DNA from 2 places in the Pseudomonas sp. MBLB4123 genome. Region 2 is predicted to be linked to the other one. Evidence: predicted binding sites of a transcription regulator. Region 2 holds the regulator's gene; the other holds the start of a gene.
What was found. The regulator sigma-54, encoded in region 2, starts transcription at its own class of promoters, with help from an activator protein. The targets are predictions, from matches to a motif close to ANTGGCATNNANNTTGCTNT.
Positions count from the first base shown of each region.

Region 1: glnA (glutamate--ammonia ligase) is a predicted target of sigma-54. The motif match lies at 8,243-8,262, and genes of this name have one in related genera.

Region 1 is NZ_CP196711.1:2,965,249-2,974,577, reverse strand. Features, by position in the region: gene gpmI (2,3-bisphosphoglycerate-independent phosphoglycerate mutase) at 1-104, opposite strand, end outside; gene ACSX1C_RS13685 (rhodanese-like domain-containing protein) at 250-663, shown strand; gene grxC (glutaredoxin 3) at 665-919, shown strand; gene secB (protein-export chaperone SecB) at 963-1,448, shown strand; gene trmL (tRNA (uridine(34)/cytosine(34)/5-carboxymethylaminomethyluridine(34)-2'-O)-methyltransferase TrmL) at 1,516-1,974, opposite strand; gene ACSX1C_RS13665 (hypothetical protein) at 1,973-2,413, shown strand; gene ntrC (nitrogen regulation protein NR(I)) at 2,689-4,125, opposite strand; gene glnL (nitrogen regulation protein NR(II)) at 4,122-5,210, opposite strand; gene ACSX1C_RS13650 (DUF4124 domain-containing protein) at 5,408-6,022, opposite strand; gene ACSX1C_RS13645 (DUF4124 domain-containing protein) at 6,025-6,579, opposite strand; gene glnA (glutamate--ammonia ligase) at 6,741-8,147, opposite strand; gene thiI (tRNA uracil 4-sulfurtransferase ThiI) at 8,478-9,329, shown strand, end outside.
Region 2 is NZ_CP196711.1:4,321,893-4,331,221, forward strand. Features, by position in the region: gene tldD (metalloprotease TldD) at 1-788, shown strand, start outside; gene ACSX1C_RS20030 (hypothetical protein) at 788-976, shown strand; gene yjgA (ribosome biogenesis factor YjgA) at 1,043-1,561, opposite strand; gene pmbA (metalloprotease PmbA) at 1,667-3,013, shown strand; gene ACSX1C_RS20045 (HPr family phosphocarrier protein) at 3,083-3,355, opposite strand; gene rapZ (RNase adapter RapZ) at 3,368-4,225, opposite strand; gene ptsN (PTS IIA-like nitrogen regulatory protein PtsN) at 4,235-4,699, opposite strand; gene hpf (ribosome hibernation-promoting factor, HPF/YfiA family) at 4,715-5,023, opposite strand; gene ACSX1C_RS20065 (RNA polymerase factor sigma-54) at 5,214-6,722, opposite strand; gene lptB (LPS export ABC transporter ATP-binding protein) at 6,857-7,582, opposite strand; gene lptA (lipopolysaccharide transport periplasmic protein LptA) at 7,585-8,127, opposite strand; gene lptC (LPS export ABC transporter periplasmic protein LptC) at 8,114-8,683, opposite strand; gene ACSX1C_RS20085 (KdsC family phosphatase) at 8,692-9,216, opposite strand; gene ACSX1C_RS20090 (KpsF/GutQ family sugar-phosphate isomerase) at 9,216-9,329, opposite strand, start outside.

The DNA of each region.
Region 1 (9,329 bases), 1.4 Mb from region 2:
TAGACCGGCGTGGCGGCCGCGTGGATGGCGTTGTACTCGGGGGTGTCGCTGTGGCCGAAACCGTCGAGGATGATCAGGACCAGGGGTTTGGGCGTGGCGCTCATAAGGCTGGCTCGCTCTGCTGGGAAGGGGCGAAAAAAGGCCCGCCATTCTACGGCCAAGTGCCGTGGACGTCACCGCCGGGCGGGTTTTGGTCGGCCTGTGGGGCTGTGTATACTGGCCGGCATTTTACCGTCCCGGAACCGCACGATGCTTGCCAACCTGATTGAATTCGTCACTAACCACTATGTACTGAGCGGATCCTTCGTCGTCCTCCTGACGTTGCTGGTGTTCACCGAGCTGCTCAAGGGCGGCAAGAGCCTGAGCAGCCGCGAACTGACCGCGCTGCTCAACAGCGAACAGGGCCTGGTGCTGGATGTGCGCGCGCAGAAGGACTTTTCCGCCGGGCACATAGTCGGGGCGCTGCACATCCCCTACGAGAAGCTGGCCGCGCGCATCGCCGAGCTGGAGAAGCACAAGGCCAAGACCCTGATCGTGGTCGACGCCATGGGCCAGCAGGCCGGCACCGCCAGCCGCGAGCTGAAGAAGGCCGGTTTCAACGCGGCCAAGCTGGCCGGCGGGATCGCCAGCTGGCGTGGCGACAACCTGCCGCTGGTGAAGTGACATGGTGGCCGTGACCATCTACTCCAGCGACTGGTGCCCCTACTGCATCCGCGCCAAGCAGTTGTTGGCCAGCAAGGGTGTCGACTTCGAGGAGATCAAGGTCGACGGTCAGCCCGAGTTGCGCGCCGAGATGACCCGCAAGGCGCAGCGCACTTCGGTGCCGCAGATCTGGATCGGCGCGACCCATGTCGGTGGTTGCGACGAGCTCCATGCCCTGGAGCGTGCCGGCAAGCTGGACGCGCTGCTCAAGGCATGAGATCAATAGCCCCTTCCTAGTACCCCAACAACAAGGATTTGCCATGACTGAACAAGCCAGCAGTGACGCCGCCCAGGGCGAACAGAGCCCGCAGTTTTCCCTGCAGCGCATCTACATCCGTGACCTGTCCTTCGAGGCGCCGAAGAGTCCGGAAGTCTTCCGCCAGGAGTGGAAGCCGAGCGTTTCCCTGGACCTGAACACCCGTCAGAAGACCCTGGACGGCGACTTCCATGAGGTGGTGCTGACCCTCTCGGTGACGGTGAAGAATGGCGAGGAAACCGCCTTCATCGCCGAGGTGCAGCAGGCCGGTATCTTCCTGATCAAGGGCCTGGAGGCGGCGGCCATGAGCCACACCCTGGGGGCCTTCTGCCCGAACATCCTGTTCCCCTATGCGCGGGAAACCCTGGACAGCCTGGTGGTGCGCGGCTCCTTCCCGGCCCTGATGCTGGCGCCGGTGAACTTCGATGCGCTCTATGCCCAGGAGCTCAAGCGCATGCAGCAGAGCACCGAGCAGACCCCGGCCAACTGAGCCACGGCTTTCTCGCCAACAAAAAACGCCCTGCGGGGCGTTTTTTGTTGGCGGCGCGGCGACCGTCTTACAGGGCGAAACCCTGCTGGCGCCAGGCCTCGTAGACCGCCACGGCCACGGTGTTGGACAGGTTGAGGCTGCGGCAACCCTCGCGCATCGGCAGGCGCACCCGGCGTTCGGCGGGCAGGGCATCGCGGATCTCCGCCGGCAGGCCGCTGCTTTCCGGGCCGAACAGGAAGGCGTCGCCGGGTTGGTACTGCACCTCGTGGAAGGGCTGCGAACCCTTGGTGGTGAAGGCGAACAGGCGCGGCTGGCCGAGGCTCTGCAGGCAGCTGTCGAGGTCGCTATGGCGCTTGAGGGGGGCGTACTCGTGATAGTCCAGACCGGCGCGGCGCAGGCGTTTGTCGTCCAGTTCGAAGCCCAGGGGTTCGATCAGGTGCAGGTGGCAGCCGCTGTTGGCGCACAGCCTGATAATGTTGCCGGTATTCGGTGGGATTTCCGGTCGAAAGAGGATTACGTGAAACATGCGCGGCTCCGGGCCTGATGATGGTCGGCATTCTACCTCCGATAGCGGCGAGCGGCCGCGCCCCTGGCTGCGGGTGTTCGCCTCGCTGGCGCTGTTCGGTTTCCTCATCGGCATGATGATCGGTCGCCTGCTGCAGCCGGCCGAACTGCGCCTGCAGGAGGTGGAGCTGGTCGGGCAGGGCCTGCACCTGTGGTTCAACGAGGCGCCCAAGGTCCGCGCCAGGCACATCGCCGGTACCTACGTGCTGCGGGTGGAGACCCTGGGGCGCGAGCAGCAGGGTCAGCTGCGGCTGCAGGGTAGGGCGGTGAACTGGCGCTTGCAGCGGGAGCAACGCGAGCTGGTGTTGCGGCTGGTGGCGGCCCGTCCCCTGCGCGGCGAGTGGCACGCCGAGGAGGTGGACGGGCGCTGGCGGCTGAGGGTCAGCCTGGCGGAGCAATAAAAGCGGGGAGTCCCCGGCCTGCCTGTACCAAGGTCCCCGAAACTGGGAGTGCCTGAGTCTATGCAGCTGCTATGCCAGTTTTGTTACGTCGACCTCGGGGTCGCGGGAATGGTGGGTTTCGGCCCTGCCGCAGGCGGTTGCCGGGGGATCTGGCGGAGCGTTCCTGTACCGTGGCGGTGCAGTGCGGGGCGGTCGGGCGCCGAGAAGGCGCATGCCGAGGGCCAAGAAAAAGCGGGCACCGGGCCCGCTTTGTTACTGTGTCGCATGAAGACGGCTCAGTGGTCGTCGCCGTCATCCTCGTCGCCGCCGTCGACCTTCATGCCCAGTTCCTTGATCTTGCGGGTCAGGGTGTTGCGCCCCCAGCCCAGCAGCACGGCGGCGTCGCGGCGGCGGCCGGCGGTGTGCTTGAGGGCGGTCTCGATCATGATCCGCTCGAAGGCCGGCACGGCGCTGTCGAGCAGGCTGGACTGGCCGCGCGTCAGGGCCTGGTCGGCCCACTGGCGCAGGCCCTGTTCCCAGCTGCTCACCGGCATGCTGTCCTGGGGTTGGGCCAGTAGCTCCGGCGGCAGGTCGTCGATATGTACCTCGCGGCCGGAGGCCATGACGGTGATCCAGCGGCAGGTGTTCTCCAGCTGGCGCACGTTGCCCGGCCAGGGCAGGTGCTGCAGATAGTCCTCGGTCTCGCTCTTCAGCAGCTTGGGCTCCACCGCCAGCTCCAGGGCGGCGCGGCTGAGGAAGTGGCGGGCCAGGGTGGGGATGTCCTCGCGGCGGTCGGCCAGGCGCGGGATATGGATGCGGATGACGTTGAGGCGGTGGAACAGGTCCTCGCGGAACTTGCCGGCCTGCACCAGGTTTTCCAGGTCCTGGTGGGTGGCGGCGATGATGCGCACATCGACCTTGACCGGGGTGTGGCCGCCGACCCGGTAGAACTCGCCGTCGGCCAGCACGCGCAGCAGGCGGGTCTGGGTGTCGGCCGGCATGTCGCCGATCTCGTCGAGGAACAGGGTGCCGCCGTCGGCCTGCTCGAAGCGACCGCGGCGCAGGTTGGCGGCGCCGGTGAAGGCGCCTTTCTCGTGGCCGAACAGCTCCGATTCCATCAGGTCCTTGGGGATTGCCGCCATGTTCAGCGCGATGAACGGCGAGGCGGCGCGCGGGCTGTGGCGGTGCAGGGCATGGGCGACCAGCTCCTTGCCGGTGCCGGACTCGCCGTTGATCAGTACGGTGATGTTGGAGTGCGAGAGGCGGCCGATGGCGCGGAACACCTCCTGCATGGCCGGGGCTTCGCCGATGATCTCCGGGGTGCGTGGCTGCTCCACCGGCGCCGCCAGGCTCTGCTGCTCCTGGGCGTGCTGGAAGGCACGCTTGACCAGGGACACCGCCTCGTCGACGTCGAAGGGCTTGGGCAGGTATTCGAAGGCGCCGCCCTGGTAGGAGGCCACCGCGCTGTCCAGGTCGGAGTGGGCGGTCATGATGATCACCGGCAGGCGTGGGTGCAGCTCGCGAATCCGCGCCAGCAGGTCCAGGCCGCTGGCCCCGGGCATGCGGATGTCGGAGATGATCACGTCCGGCTGTTCGCGGCTGAGGCGGCCGAGCACGCCGTCGGCGCTGTCGAAGCTCTGGGTGGTCATGCCTTCCTGCTGCAGGGCCTTCTCCAGGACCCAGCGGATGGAGCGGTCGTCGTCGACGATCCAGACGGTTTCACTTCGGCTCATGCAGCAGATGCTCCTTGTTCCAGCGGCAGGAAGATCGAGAACAGGGTATGCCCGGGATGGCTCTCGCACTCGATCAGGCCCTGGTGCTGACTGATGATGTTCTGGGTGATGGCCAGGCCCAGGCCGGTGCCTTCGGCGCGGCCGCTGACCATGGGGTAGAAGATGGTCTCCTGCAGCTCCTGGGGGATGCCGGGGCCGTTGTCGATGATCTCGATGCGCGCCACCAGGCGGTGGCGGGTGTGGCCGATGGTGAACTGGCGCAGGGTGCGGGTGCGCAGGGTGATGCGCCCCAGGCCCAGGTCGTGCTTCTGCGTGGCGATGGCCTGCATGGCGTTGCGCACTATGTTGAGCACGGCCTGGATCATCTGCTCACGATCGATCAGCAGGTCGGGGATGCTCGGGTCGTAGTCGCGCACCAGAATGATGCCGCCCTGGCTCTCCGCCTCGACCAGGCTGGCGACCCGCTCCAGCACCTCGTGCACGTTGGTCGGCGTCAGCGACGGCAGCTTGTTCGAGCCGAGCATGCGATCGACCAGGTTACGCAGGCGGTCGGCCTCCTCGATGATCACGTCGGTGTAGTCCTTGAGGTCCGGGGCCGGCAGCTCGCGGGCCAGCAGCTGGGCGGCGCCGCGGATGCCGCCCAGGGGGTTCTTGATCTCGTGGGCCAGGCCGCGCACCAAGAGCTTGGTGGTCTCCTGCTTGGACAGCTGCGCCTCCTCCTTGGTGATCTTCAGCATGCGGTCGCGGGGGTGGACCTCCAGCAGCAGCAGGGTCGCGCCGCGGCTGAGGATGGGGGTCACCGCATAGTCGACGGTCAGGGTCTGGCCGGTCACCGAGGTCAGCACCGCCTCGCGCTTGTTGAACGGGTGGGCCTGCTCGACCGCCTGGCGCAGCGCGCTCAGGGCCTCGGCCGACTCGGTGAACAGCTCGCTGATGAACTGCCCGTGGCTGCGCTGGCCGCTGACGGCCAGGAGCATTTCCGCCGCCGGATTCATGTACTCCAGGCGCAGTTCGCCGTTGAGCAGCAGGGTCGCGGTGGTCAGGTTGTCGAGCAGCAGGCGGTGCAGGGCGTCGTTGATAGTCATAGGCGAGGGCTTTCTGGCAATGGGCTGGAAAATGCAAGAAGCAAACCAAAGCCCCGAAAAGACGCGTGAAACGCGCACGATCGGCGCCGGCGGCTGTGCATCGGCGCAGGGCGGGCGGCGTGGGCGAACCAAAACAGGGAGAGTATAGAAAGGCGGGGCACTCTGTTGCACCAGGTTGGTGCGTGAGCGGCAAGCGCTTAGATGAAGGGGACCAGGGGGATGTCCTTCTTCTCGGCAGGCTTGTCCTTGAGCGGGCATTCCGGGCGCACGCCGTAATCGCCCTTCTGGCAGGGCTTGATCCTGCGCTTCTGCGCCAGGGAGATGCGCTGCATGTGGAAGGGCTGGCTGGGGGTGCGTTCGAGGGTGCGACCATCGGCGTCGATGATTTCGACGGCCAGCTGGTGGGTGCCGCGATCGATGTTCTCCAGGGGGAACACCGGGCTGCGGCTGGGCTCGCCCAGGGCCTGGCCGTCCAGCAGCAGGCGATAGCTGTGGCCCTGGAGCAGGGCCGGGTCGCTGCTGGCGGTGACGATCAGGTTACCGGCGCCGTCGCGCACGGTCGCATCGGGCTCCGGCACCAGGATGCGCAACAGCTGGTAGGCCGGTGCCTGCGGCGTGCCGGGGGCGACCGCAGGCGGTGCCGGACGGGGAGGCGCGGGCATGCCGTTGGCCGGCGCCAGCTGGATGCGCTGGGCGTTGCCGGGCTTGGGCCGGTCGGTGAAGACCCGGTTGCCCTCGGCATCGATGTAGGTATAGACCTCGGCGTGCAGCGGCAGACACAGCAGGGCCAGGCAGAGCAGGGCGATGCGCATGGTCAGGGGGCCGGAGTCGGTGGCGGAGGTGGCGGGCGCAGGGCCGGGCTGCTGGTGTTGACTCGTTGCACGGTGAAGGTGACGGTCGGGCTCTGCTGGATCGCCTGCTCGCCACTGAGCACCTCGACCGCCAGGCTGTGCTCGCCGCGGTCGACATTGGTCAGCTGCAGGCGCGGCGTGCGGCTGGGTTGGCCGTAGGGCTGGCCGTCCAGCAGCAGGCGCAGACGATGCGCGGCGGCGAGGCGCGGCGCTATCGACACCCCGACGCTGAAGGTGCCGTTGTTGGCGCGCAATGCCTCGTCGTCGGGCAGGCCGGTCAGGCGCAGTGTGCGGTAGGGCGGTGCCGACGCGGTCGTGCCGCCGGCACTGGCGGCGGGTGCGCTCGGAGCCTGCATCTCCACGGTATTGGTCGGCGGCAGCTCGATGCTCTGCGCGGCGCTGCCGTCCGGCGGCTGGTTGGTGAACACCGTATTGCCGTTGGCGTCGGTGTACTTGTAGATCTGTGCGCTGGCCGGCAGGGTCAGGACCAGCAGCAGGCAGGCGAGCATGAGGCGCATGGCCAATCTCCCGGGTGTCGTGCCGCTAAGCGTTGCACCGGTGCGCCGTGCTGGCAAGCCCGAGGCCTTCGCGCTGTGATTGCCGCCCACAAAAAAGGCCCCGCCGGCTGAAGCCGGACGGGGCCTTGGGCGTCACGCCGCCGGGGCGGCGCGCAGCGGGGTTAGACGCTGTAGTACAGGTCGTATTCCAGCGGGTGCACGAAGGTGCGCACCTTGATCTCTTCTTCGCTCTTCAGCTCGATGTAGGCATCGATGAAGTCGTCGGAGAACACGCCGCCCTTGGTCAGGAACGCGCGGCCCTTGTCCAGCTCTTCCAGGGCTTCCTTCAGGCTGCCGCACACCTGCGGGATCAGCTTGCCTTCTTCCGGCGGCAGGTCGTACAGGTTCTTGTCGGCCGCATCGCCAGGGTGGATCTTGTTCTGGATACCGTCCAGGCCGGCCATCAGCAGGGCGGCGAAGCACAGGTAGGGGTTGGCAGCCGGGTCCGGGAAGCGCGCTTCGATGCGGCGGGCCTTCGGGCTCGACACATAGGGGATGCGGATCGAGGCGGAGCGGTTGCGCGCCGAGTAGGCCAGCATGACCGGGGCCTCGAAGCCCGGGACCAGACGCTTGTAGGAGTTGGTCGACGGGTTGGTGAAGCCGTTCAGCGCCTTGCCGTGCTTGATGATGCCGCCGATGAAGTACAGGGCGGTGTCGGACAGGCCGGCATAGCCTTCGCCGGAGAAGGTGTTCTTACCATCTTTGGAGATGGACATGTGCACGTGCATACCCGAGCCGTTGTCGCCGTACAGGGGCTTGGGCATGAAGGTGGCGGTCTTGCCGTAGGCGTCGGCGACGTTGTGCACGCAGTACTTCAGGGTCTGAACTTCGTCGGCCTTGGCGACCAGGGTGTTGAACTTCACGCCGATTTCGTTCTGGCCGGCAGTGGCCACTTCGTGGTGGTGCACTTCGACGACCAGGCCCATTTCTTCCATGGCATTACACATGGCAGTACGGATTTCGTGGTCGTGGTCGCACGGCGGAACCGGGAAGTAACCGCCCTTGACGGCCGGGCGGTGGCCCTTGTTACCACCTTCGACGTCCTGATCGGTCATCCACGAGCCCTGCTCGGAGTAGATCTTGAACATCGAGCCGGAGATGTCGGACTTGAACTTCACTTCGTCGAAGATGAAGAACTCGGGCTCCGGGCCGACGAACACGGTGTCGCCGATGCCGGTGGTCTTGAGGAACTCTTCGGCGCGCTTGGCGATGGAGCGTGGGTCGCGGTCGTAGCCCTGCATGGTGCTCGGCTCGACGATGTCGCAGACGATGATCAGGGTCGGCTCTTCGGTGAAGGGGTCCAGTACGGCGGTCTCGTCGACCGGCATCAGGATCATGTCGGAGGCTTCGATGCCTTTCCAGCCGTGGATGGAGGAGCCGTCGAACATCTTGCCGTGTTCGAAGAAGTCTTCGTCCAGGGCGTCGCGCGCCGGCATGGTGACGTGGTGCTGCTTGCCCTTGGTGTCGGTGAAGCGCAGGTCAACCCACTTCACGTCGTGTTCTTTAATCAGTTGAATCGACTTCGACATGCTGTCCTCCAGGTGGATAAGGCTCGTTTCGGTGAGCCCTCGATAGTTCGGTGAAGCCCGGCGCGATAGTCGGCCAGGACAACCTGCCTCACAAGGGAGCAAATTGCATGCCAGTGCCCCGGAATGGGCTGGAAGGCTGAAACTCAGTGCTGGCGGGGGCTGCGCGGCAAGCTGGAGGGTATTTTTGCACCATTTTGATGCTGTCTATTTTGCGATGGCACCAAAATAGTGCGCCGCGAGACCCGTGCGGGTTTTTTGATCAAAGTCTGAGCAATTTCCGCTATAATCCGCGCCCCTGTTTTTTCGGCCTCCTCGGCGCGCGCTGCCTTCATGAAATTGATCGTTAAAGTCTTCCCGGAAATCACCATCAAGAGCCGGCCGGTGCGCAAGCATTTCATCCGCCAGCTGGCCAAGAACATTCGCCTGGTGCTGCGCGATCTCGACCCGCAGCTGGTGGTCAATGGCGTCTGGGACAACCTGGAAGTGGAGACCGCGGTCACCGAGGCGAAGGCGCTGCAGGAGATGATCGAGCGGCTGCGCTGCACCCCGGGGTTGATCCATTTCCTGGAAGTGCACGAGTACCCCCTGGGTGATCTCGACGACGTGCTGGACAAGTGCAAGCTGCACTTCGCCGACCAGTTGCCGGGCAAGATCTTCGCCGTGCGCTGCAAGCGCGGCGGCAAACACAGCTTCACCTCCATGGACGTCGAGCGCCATGTCGGCAGCCAGTTGCGCCAGCAGTGCGGCGCCGCCGGCATCGACCTGAAACAGCCCGAGGTCGAGGTGCGCATGGAGATCCGCGACCAGCGCCTGTTCATCGTCCACCGCCAGCACAACGGCATCGGCGGCTACCCGCTGGGCTCGCTGGAGCAGACCCTGGTGCTGATGTCCGGCGGCTTCGATTCCACGGTGGCCGCCTACCAGATGATGCGCCGCGGCCTGCTCAGCCATTTCTGCTTCTTCAACCTCGGCGGCCGGGCCCACGAACTGGGGGTGATGGAAGTCGCCCACTACCTGTGGCAGCGCTTCGGTCGTTCCCATCGCGTGCTGTTCATCAGCGTGCCGTTCGAGGAGGTGCTCGGCGAGATCCTCGGCAAGGTCGACAACAGCCAGATGGGCGTGATCTTGAAGCGCATGATGCTGCGTGCCGCCAGCCGCATGGCCGAGCGCCTGCAGATCGAC
Region 2 (9,329 bases):
ACCGGGCCATGGGCTACGCCCGCGAGGCGTTGCGCCAGGCCCTGGTCAACCTCGAGGCGGTCGCCGCGCCGGCCGGCAGCATGCCGGTGGTGATGGGGGCCGGCTGGTCCGGAGTGCTGCTGCACGAGGCGGTCGGCCATGGCCTGGAGGGCGACTTCAACCGCAAGGGCAGCTCCGCCTACAGCGGCCGCCTGGGCGAGAAGGTTGCCTCCAGCCTGTGCACCATAGTCGACGACGGTACCCTGGCCGAGCGCCGCGGCTCCCTGAGCATGGACGACGAGGGCACGCCCACCGAATGCACCACGCTGATCGAGAACGGCGTGCTCAAGGGCTACATGCAGGACAAGCTGAACGCTCGCCTGATGGGCGTGGCCTGTACCGGCAACGGCCGTCGCGAGTCCTACGCGCACCTGCCGATGCCGCGCATGACCAATACCTACATGCTGGCCGGCGAGAGCGACCCGGAAGAAATCATCCGCTCGGTGAAGAAGGGCATCTACTGCGCCAACCTCGGCGGCGGCCAGGTGGACATCACCAGCGGCAAGTTCGTCTTCTCCACCAGCGAGGCCTACCTGATCGAGGACGGCAGGATCACCGCGCCGGTCAAGGGCGCCACCCTGATCGGCAACGGCCCGGAAGCCATGAGCCGGGTGTCGATGGTCGGCAACGACCTGGCCCTGGACAGCGGCGTCGGCACCTGTGGCAAAGACGGCCAGTCGGTGCCGGTGGGCGTCGGCCAGCCGACCCTGAGGATCGATGCGATCACCGTGGGTGGCACGGGAGCCTGATGCTGGAAGCGCTGTTCCACCTGCTGGTTGAGGTGCTGTTGTACGGCAAGGGTTATTGGGTCCTGCGCCTGCTCTCTGTCGGTCGGATCAGGCCAGGGGGCTGGAATGACGGGCTGGTATCGCTGGTGGGGCTGCTGGCGACCCTGCTCTGGGCGGTACCCTTGTTGATCTGGTTGAGCGGGGACTAGCCCGGGCATGGCGTGTAGGGTGGACATTCGCTGCGCGAGATGTCCACCCTACGGATTGCTAAACGTTCAGCGCAGCCCGCGCTGGCTTTCGTCCAGTTCGCGGATGTACTTGAAGATCTTGCGCGCGGCGGCCGGCGCCTTGTTCTGCGCCGCTTCGTGCTGGGCCTGACGGATCAGCTGGCGCAGGTGCTGGCGGTCGGCCTGGGGGTAGTCGCCGACGAAGGCTTCCAGGGTCTCGTCGCTGCCGCCCAGCAGGCGGTCGCGCCAGCGTTCCAGGTTGTGGAAGCGTTCGTTGTACTGGCGCGTGGAGGCGTCCAGCTGATCGAGCAGGTGGGTGATGGCGTCGATGTCCTGCTCGCGCATCAGCTTGCCGATGAACTGGATATGGCGCTTCTTCGCCACATTGGCCGTGTGTTTCGGCGCCTCGGCCAGGGCGCGGCGCAGGGCATCGGTCAGGGGTAGCTTGTTCAGCAGGTCGGGCTTTAAGGTGGTTAGGCGCTGCCCCAGGTCTTGCAGGGCATGCAGCTCGCGTTTGACCTGGGATTTGCTCTTCTCACCGGAGAAGTCGTCAAGGTATTCGGGCATGGGGGTGGTCCAGTGGAAAACGCCGTCATGATAGCAGCAAGTTTCCGGCCGCAAGCGTCCGGTCCATGCGGGACCTAGCTTGTCGCCCATCGCTTAGGAGTGTTTATGAGTGCAGTAGAAGGGGTCGGCCCCGCCGCCGTGCCGCAGTTGCAGGCCCAGGTCGAGCAGATCATCGCCGAGGCCAAACGGCAGGGCGCCAGCGCCTGCGAGGTGGCCGTATCGGTGGAGCAGGGGCTGTCCACCAGCGTGCGCCGCGGCGAGGTGGAGACGGTCGAGTTCAACCGTGACCAGGGCTTCGGCATTACCCTCTATGTCGGCCAGCGCAAGGGCTCGGCCAGTACCTCGGCCAGCGGCGAGGCGGCCATTCGCGAGACCGTGGCGGCGGCCCTGGCCATCGCCAGGCATGCCTCCGAAGACGAGTGCGCCGGGTTGGCCGATGCCGCGCTGATGGCCCGCGAGCTGCCGCAACTGGACCTCTATCACGCCTGGGCGATCAGCCCGGAGCAGGCCATCGAGCAGGCGCTGCGCTGCGAGGCGGCGGCCTTCGCCGAGGATCCGCGGATCAGCAATGCCGATGGCACCACCCTCAATACCCACCAGGGTTGCCGGGTGTACGGCAACAGCCATGGTTTCGTCGGCGGCTACGCCAGCACCCGTCACAGCCTCAGCTGCGTGATGATCGCCGAGGAGGGCGGGCAGATGCAGCGCGACTACTGGTACGACGTCAACCGCCAGGGCGAGTTGCTGGCCGATGCCGCCGATATCGGCCGCCGCGCCGCGCAGCGCACAGTCAGTCGCCTGGGGGCGCGGCCGGTGCCGACCTGCGAGGTGCCGGTGCTGTTCTCCGCCGAGTCGGCCACCGGGCTGTTCGGCCATTTCCTCGCGGCGATTTCCGGCGGCAACCTCTATCGCCAGTCGTCCTTCCTCGAAGGCGCCTTGGGTCAGCAGCTGTTCCCCGCGTGGCTCAAGCTCGACGAGCGTCCGCACATCCCGCGTGCCCTGGGCAGCGCGGCGTTCGACGGCGACGGCCTGGCGACCTACGCGAAGTCCTTCGTCGAGGGCGGCGAGTTGCTGTCCTATGTGCTGGGCACCTATTCCGGACGCAAGCTGGGCATGCCCAGCACGGCCAACGCCGGTGGCGTGCACAACCTGTTCGTCAGCCACGGCGACGAGGACCAGCAGGCGCTCCTCAAGCGCATGGGCCGCGGCCTGTTGGTCACCGAGCTGATGGGGCACGGCCTGAACCTGGTCACCGGCGACTACTCGCGTGGCGCCGGCGGCTACTGGGTGGAGAACGGCGAGATCCAGTTCCCGGTGCAGGAAGTGACCATCGCCGGCAACCTGCGCGACATGTTCAGGCAGATAGTCGCGGTGGGCAGCGATCTGGAGCTGCGCAGCAATATCCGCACCGGCTCGGTGCTGATCGAGCGCATGACGGTGGCCGGCAGCTGACGGCCGACCGCGCAACGCAAGAAGGGCTGCCGGGGCCACGGGCAGCCCCTCTTTTTATTGGGCGCCTGGCTATTCGCCTTCGTCGAAGTAGTTGTTGATCAGCTCGACCAGTGCCTCCAGGGCATCGTGATCCTGCTCGCCTTCGGTGTGCAGGTGGATCGGCGTGCCCTTGCCGGCGGCCAGCATCATCACCGCCATGATGCTCTTGCCGTCCACCAGGCTCTCCGGGGCGCGGCCGACCTTGACCTTGCAGGGATAGCGGCCGGCCACGCCGACAAACTTGGCCGCGGCACGCGCGTGCAGGCCCAGCTTGTTGATGATGGTGATTTCGCGGGAGGGCATCGCGGTGTTTCCTTAGCTGAGGTCGCGGTGGCGAACCTGAACGTTCTTCAAGGTGGGCTTGAGGGTCTCACCCAGGCGATTGGCCAGGTACACCGAGCGGTGGTGCCCGCCGGTGCAGCCGATGGCCACCGTGACATAGGCGCGGTTGCTGGCGGCGAAGCGCGGCAGCCATTTGTTCAGGTAGGCGAGGATGTCCTGGAACATCTCCTCGACATCGGCCTGGGCCGCCAGGTACTCGGCCACCGGCTGGTCGAGCCCGGAATAGTCGCGCAGGTCGGGCTTCCAGTAGGGATTGGGCAGACAGCGCACGTCGAACACCAGGTCGGCATCCACCGGCATGCCGCGCTTGAAACCGAAGGACTCGACCAAAAAGGCGGTGCCCGGTTCCGGTTGGTTGAGCAGGCGCAGCTTGAGGCTGTCGCGCAACTGGTAGAGGTTGAGGTGGGTGGTGTCGACCTTCAGGTCGGCCAGGTCGATGATCGGCCCGAGCAGCTGGCTCTCGTCGGCGATGGCCTCGGCCAGCGAGCGCTGCGCGTTGGTCAGCGGGTGGCGCCGGCGCGTCTCGGAGAAGCGCTTGAGCAGGGTCTCCTCGTCGGCATCCAGGTAGAGCACGTCGCACTGGATATGGCGGCTGCGGACTTCGGCGAGCAGTTCGGGGAAGCGCTTGAGCTGGCTGGGCAGGTTGCGCGCGTCGATGGAGACCGCCACCTGCGGGTGCAGCAGCTCGGTGTGCAGCAGGGCGCGCTCGGCCAGTTCCGGGAGCAGGCCGGCGGGGAGGTTGTCGATGCAATAGAAGCCGTTGTCCTCGAGGACATCGAGGGCGGTGCTTTTGCCGGAGCCGGAGCGACCGCTGACGATGATCAGGCGCATGAGGGAGTCCTAACGGCTGCTTTGTATGTCCACCACGACCTGATACAGGGAGTCGCTGCCTTGTGCTTGACGCAGGCGTTCGCGCACGTCGCTGCGGTCGAGCATGCTGGCGATCTGGCGCAGCAGTTCCAGGTGCTCGTCGGTGGCCGCCTCGGGTACCAGCAGGACGAACAGCAGGTCGACCGGGGCGCCGTCGATGGCGTCGAAGTCGACCGGCGCATCCAGGCGCAGCAGGGCGCTGATCGGCGCACTGCAGCCGGGCAGGCGGCAGTGCGGGATGGCGATGCCGTTGCCGAAGCCGGTGGAGCCGAGCTTTTCGCGGGCGATCAGGCTTTCGAAGATGTCCTGGCCGTCCAGCTCGGGCAGCTCGCGTGCCACCAGGTTGGCAATCTGTTCGAGTACGCGCTTCTTACTGCCGCCCGGCACGTTCACCAGGGAACGGCCGGGGGTCAGGATGTTTTCGAGTCGGATCATGGGAGGTGAGCGAGGTCAGCGGGCCATGGCGCCCTGCTGGCGTTCGAGCTGCTTTTCCTTGTGCTTGATGAGTTGTCGGTCGAGTTTGTCGGTGAGCAGGTCGATGGCGGCGTACATGTCGTCATGCTCGGCGTTGGCGACCACTTCGCCGCCGGCGATGTGCAGGGTCGCTTCGATCTTCTGCTTGAGCTTCTCGACCTCCATGGTGACCTGCACGTTGGTGATCTTGTCGAAATGGCGCTCCAGTCGATTGAGTTTCTCGTCGATGTAGTCGCGCAGGGCGTCGGTCACATCCAGCTGATGTCCACTGATGTTGACTTGCATACCGCTTTCTCCTTGTTGCCGTGTTTATGAGGCAGGCTGTAAAGCCTGCCGCGGGAACACCTTGGCGTGGAAGACGCATCGACAGCGAGTCCGGCATGGGTCTCCCCGGGCCGATTGCGAAGGCCGTTTAGGGGGAGGCTTGGCTGGGGTCGGGTTCTGTCTGTTGATCGGTCTTCCTTTGAGTGTCGCCTTACACCAACCGCTTGCGCTCACTGGAGGGCGCTATACCGAGGGACTCACGGTATTTGGCGACCGTGCGGCGGGCCACTTGAATGCCCTGTGCCTCCAGTAAACCAGCGATCTTGCTGTCGCTCAACGGCTTTTTTGCATTTTCCGCGGCCACCAGTTTCTTGATGATCGCGCGGATGGCGGTGGATGAGCATTCGCCCCCTTCGGCGGTGCTGACGTGGCTGGAGAAGAAGTATTTCAGTTCGTAGATGCCGCGCGGGGTGTGCATGAATTTCTGCGTGGTGACCCGCGAGATGGTCGACTCGTGCATGCCCACGGCTTCGGCGATGTCGTGCAGCACCAGCGGCTTCATCGCCTCGTCGCCGTAGTCGAGGAAGCCGCGCTGGTGTTCGACGATCTGGGTGGCGACCTTCATCAGGGTCTCGTTGCGGCTCTGCAGGCTCTTGATGAACCAGCGGGCCTCCTGCAACTGGTTGCGCATGAAGGTGTTGTCGGCGCTGGAGTCGGCGCGTTTGACGAAGCCGGCGTACTGCGGGTTGACCCGCAGGCGGGGCATGGCTTCCTGATTCAGCTCCACCAGCCAGCGCTCGTTGTGCTTGCGGACGATGACGTCGGGCACCACGTACTCCGGCTCGCCGGACTGGATCTGCGAGCCGGGCCGCGGGTTGAGGCTCTGGATCAGTTCGATGACCTGGCGCAGCTCGTCTTCCTTGAGCTTGGTGCGGCGCATCAGCTGGCTGTAGTCGCGGCTGCCGAGCAGGTCGAGGTAGTCGCTTGCCAGGCGCTGGGCCTCGCTCAGCCAGGGGGTCTTGGCGGGGAGTTGGCGCAGTTGCAGCAGCAGGCATTCGCGCAGGTCGCGGGCGGCGACGCCGGCCGGCTCGAATTGCTGGATGCGGTGCAGCACGGCCTCGACTTCGTCCAGCTCGATGTCCAGCTCCGGGTCGAAGGCCTCGACCACTTCCTCGAGGCTCTCTTCCAGGTAGCCCTGCTCGTTGATGCAGTCGATCAGGGTGGTGGCGATCAGGCGGTCCTTGTCGGACATCGGCGCCAGGTTGAGTTGCCAGAGCAGGTGGCTCTGCAGGCTCTCGCCGCTGGAGGTGCGGGTGGTGAAGTCCCACTCGTCGTCATCGTTGCTCGGCAGGCTGCTGGCGCTGGTCTGGTAGACGTCCTCCCAGGCGGTGTCGACCGGCAGTTCGTTGGGGATGCGCTCGTTCCACTCGCCGTCCTCCAGGTTGTCCACGCTCTGCGTGCTGTCCTGGTAGCCGGCTTCCTGATAGGACTCTTCTTGCTTGTCGGCGGAGGATGGGGTGTCGGCGCCGTCGGCCATGGGGTCGGAGTTGTCGAAGTCGTCGCCGTCTTCCTGGCGCTCGAGCATCGGATTGGACTCCAGGGCCTCTTGGATCTCCTGCTGCAGATCCAGGGTAGACAGTTGAAGTAGGCGAATGGCCTGTTGCAGCTGCGGGGTCATCGTCAGCTGCTGGCCCATTTTCAGGACTAGCGATGGTTTCATTGCAGACCTTCTATACCGGCGTCTGTGCGCGATCCACTACAGGGCGCCGAGGCGCCACAAGGAAAGCAAATTATATGCCCGGTCTCGAGTGGTTTGCCTAGCGCTAGCTGCTGTTCGGTCGAGAAAAGCCGCTGTTACAGGCGGAACTCGTGGCCCAGGTAGACTTCTTTGACCATCTGGTTGGCCAGGATGGCGTCGGCGTTGCCTTCGGCGATCAGCTGACCGTCGTTGACAATGTAGGCCGTTTCGCAGATGTCCAGGGTCTCGCGGACGTTGTGGTCGGTGATCAGTACGCCGATGCCCTTGGACTTGAGGTGGTGGATGATCTGCTTGATATCGCCGACCGAGATCGGGTCGACCCCGGCGAAGGGCTCGTCGAGCAGGATGAACTTGGGGGCGGTGGCCAGGGCGCGGGCGATCTCCACGCGGCGGCGTTCGCCGCCGGACAGGCTCATGCCGAGGTTGTCGCGGATATGGCTGATGTGGAATTCCTGCAGCAGGCTTTCCAGCTCCTGGCGCCGCGCGGCGCGATCGAGCTCCTTGCGCGTCTCGAGGATGGCCATGATGTTGTCGGCCACGCTGAGCTTGCGGAAGATCGAGGCCTCCTGCGGCAGGTAGCCGATGCCGGCGCGGGCGCGGCCATGCATGGGCTGGTGGCTGACGTCGAGCTCGTCGATCAGTACCCGGCCCTGGTCGGCCCGGACCAGGCCGACGATCATGTAGAAGCAGGTGGTCTTGCCGGCGCCGTTGGGGCCGAGCAGGCCGACGATCTGTCCGCTGTCGATGCTCAGGCTGACGTCGCGGACGACCTGGCGACCCTTGTAGCTCTTGGCCAGGTGCTGGGCTTTCAATGTGGCCATTATCACTGCGCCTGCTGGTCGGCTGGTTTGTTCTTCGGCTGAATCACCATGTCGATACGCGGTCGCGGCGTGGACACCTGGGCGCCGGTGGCGCGGCCGGCGTTGACGATCTGGCGTCGGGTGTCGTAGACGATCTTCTCGCCTTCGAAGGTGTTGCCTTCCTGGATCACCTTGGCCTGGTCGATCAGCACGATGCGTTCGCTGGCGGCGAAGTACTGGATGGTCAGGCCGTAGGCCTGGACGATCTGCTTGTCGGCGGCCGGCTTCTGCTCGTAATAGGCGGGCTTGCCCACCGAGGTGAAGATCTCGATCTCGCCCTGGGCGTTCTGGGTGATGGTCACGGTGTCGCCGGTGATCTTCAGGGTGCCCTGGGTGATGATGACGTCGCCGCGGTAGACCGCTACGCCTTGTTTGTCGTCCAGCTCGGCGCTGTCGGCTTGCACGCGGATCGGCTGTTCGCGATCGGATGGCAGTGCCCAGGCGCAGGCGCTTCCGAGCGCGGCGCTCAAACTGAGCAGAAGGGGGAGGGTTTTAACGAACCTCATGCTGGCCTCTTACGTTGGACTGCAGGAGCATCCTGCCGTCGTTCAAGTACGCTTTCATTCCTTGCGCCGTGGTCACCCCATTGGCCGCGTCGATTCTAACGGCTTGCTGGGTCTGCGCATATTCCTTCTCCGGGAATACGGTCAGGCGGCTGGTGGTGAGGATGGTCGGACGGCCCTTGGCGTCGGTGCGCTCGACGCGCACCTGGTCGATCAACTCGACTTCCTTGCCCTCGGGGGCGACCTCGCCGCGCACGCTGCGGACCTTCCAGGGGTATTGAGTACCACGATAGAGGTGCAGGTTAGGCTCGCTCAGCAGGGTGATATCGGTCGCCTTGATGTGTTCCAGCTTGCTGGTGGTCATCTCGTAGTGCAGCTTGCCGTCGGCCTGGTACTGCAGGGTGTTGGCGCCGATCACGTAGAAATCGATGGCGTTGTCCGTGCCGGCCCGTGCCGGTCTGTCGGAGAAGCTCTCGGGGCTGATGTTCCAGTAGCCGACGGCGGCCAGCAGGGCGGCGGCGACGGCGAACAGGGTGAGGTTCAGCAGTTTGCGCAGCATAGTGGGCTCTATAGATAGGCGGCTTGGGCGGCGTCGAGGCTGCCCTGGGCGCGCATGATCAGCTCGCAGAATTCGCGGGCGGCGCCTTCTCCGCCGCGGGCCTGGGTCACGCCGTGGGCGTGTTGGCGGACGAAGCCGTCGGCGCTGGCCACTGCCATGCCCAGGCCGACCCGGCGGATCACCGGCAGGTCGGGCAGGTCGTCGCCGAGGTAGGCGACCTGTTCATAGCTTAGGCCGAGTTCGCCGAGAAGCTCGTCGAGCACCACCAATTTGTCCTCGCGGCCCTGGTACAGGTGCTGGATGCCGAGGTTCTGGGCGCGACGCTCGACTACCGGGGTCTTGCGGCCGCTGATGATGGCGGTGCGTACGCCCGAGGCAATGAGCATCTTGATGCCATGGCCGTCCAGGGTGTTGAAGGTCTTGAACTCGCTGCCGTCGACCAGGAAGTACAGCTTGCCGTCGGTGAGCACGCCGTCCACGTCGAAGATCGCCAGTTTCACCGCCTGGGCGCGTTGCTGCAGTTCGGGATTCATCACATCACTCCGGCACGCAGCAGGTCGTGCATGTTCAGGGCGCCAATGGGGCGGTCGTCGGCGTCGACCACCACCAGGGCGTTGATCTTGTGGTCTTCCATGATCTTCAGGGC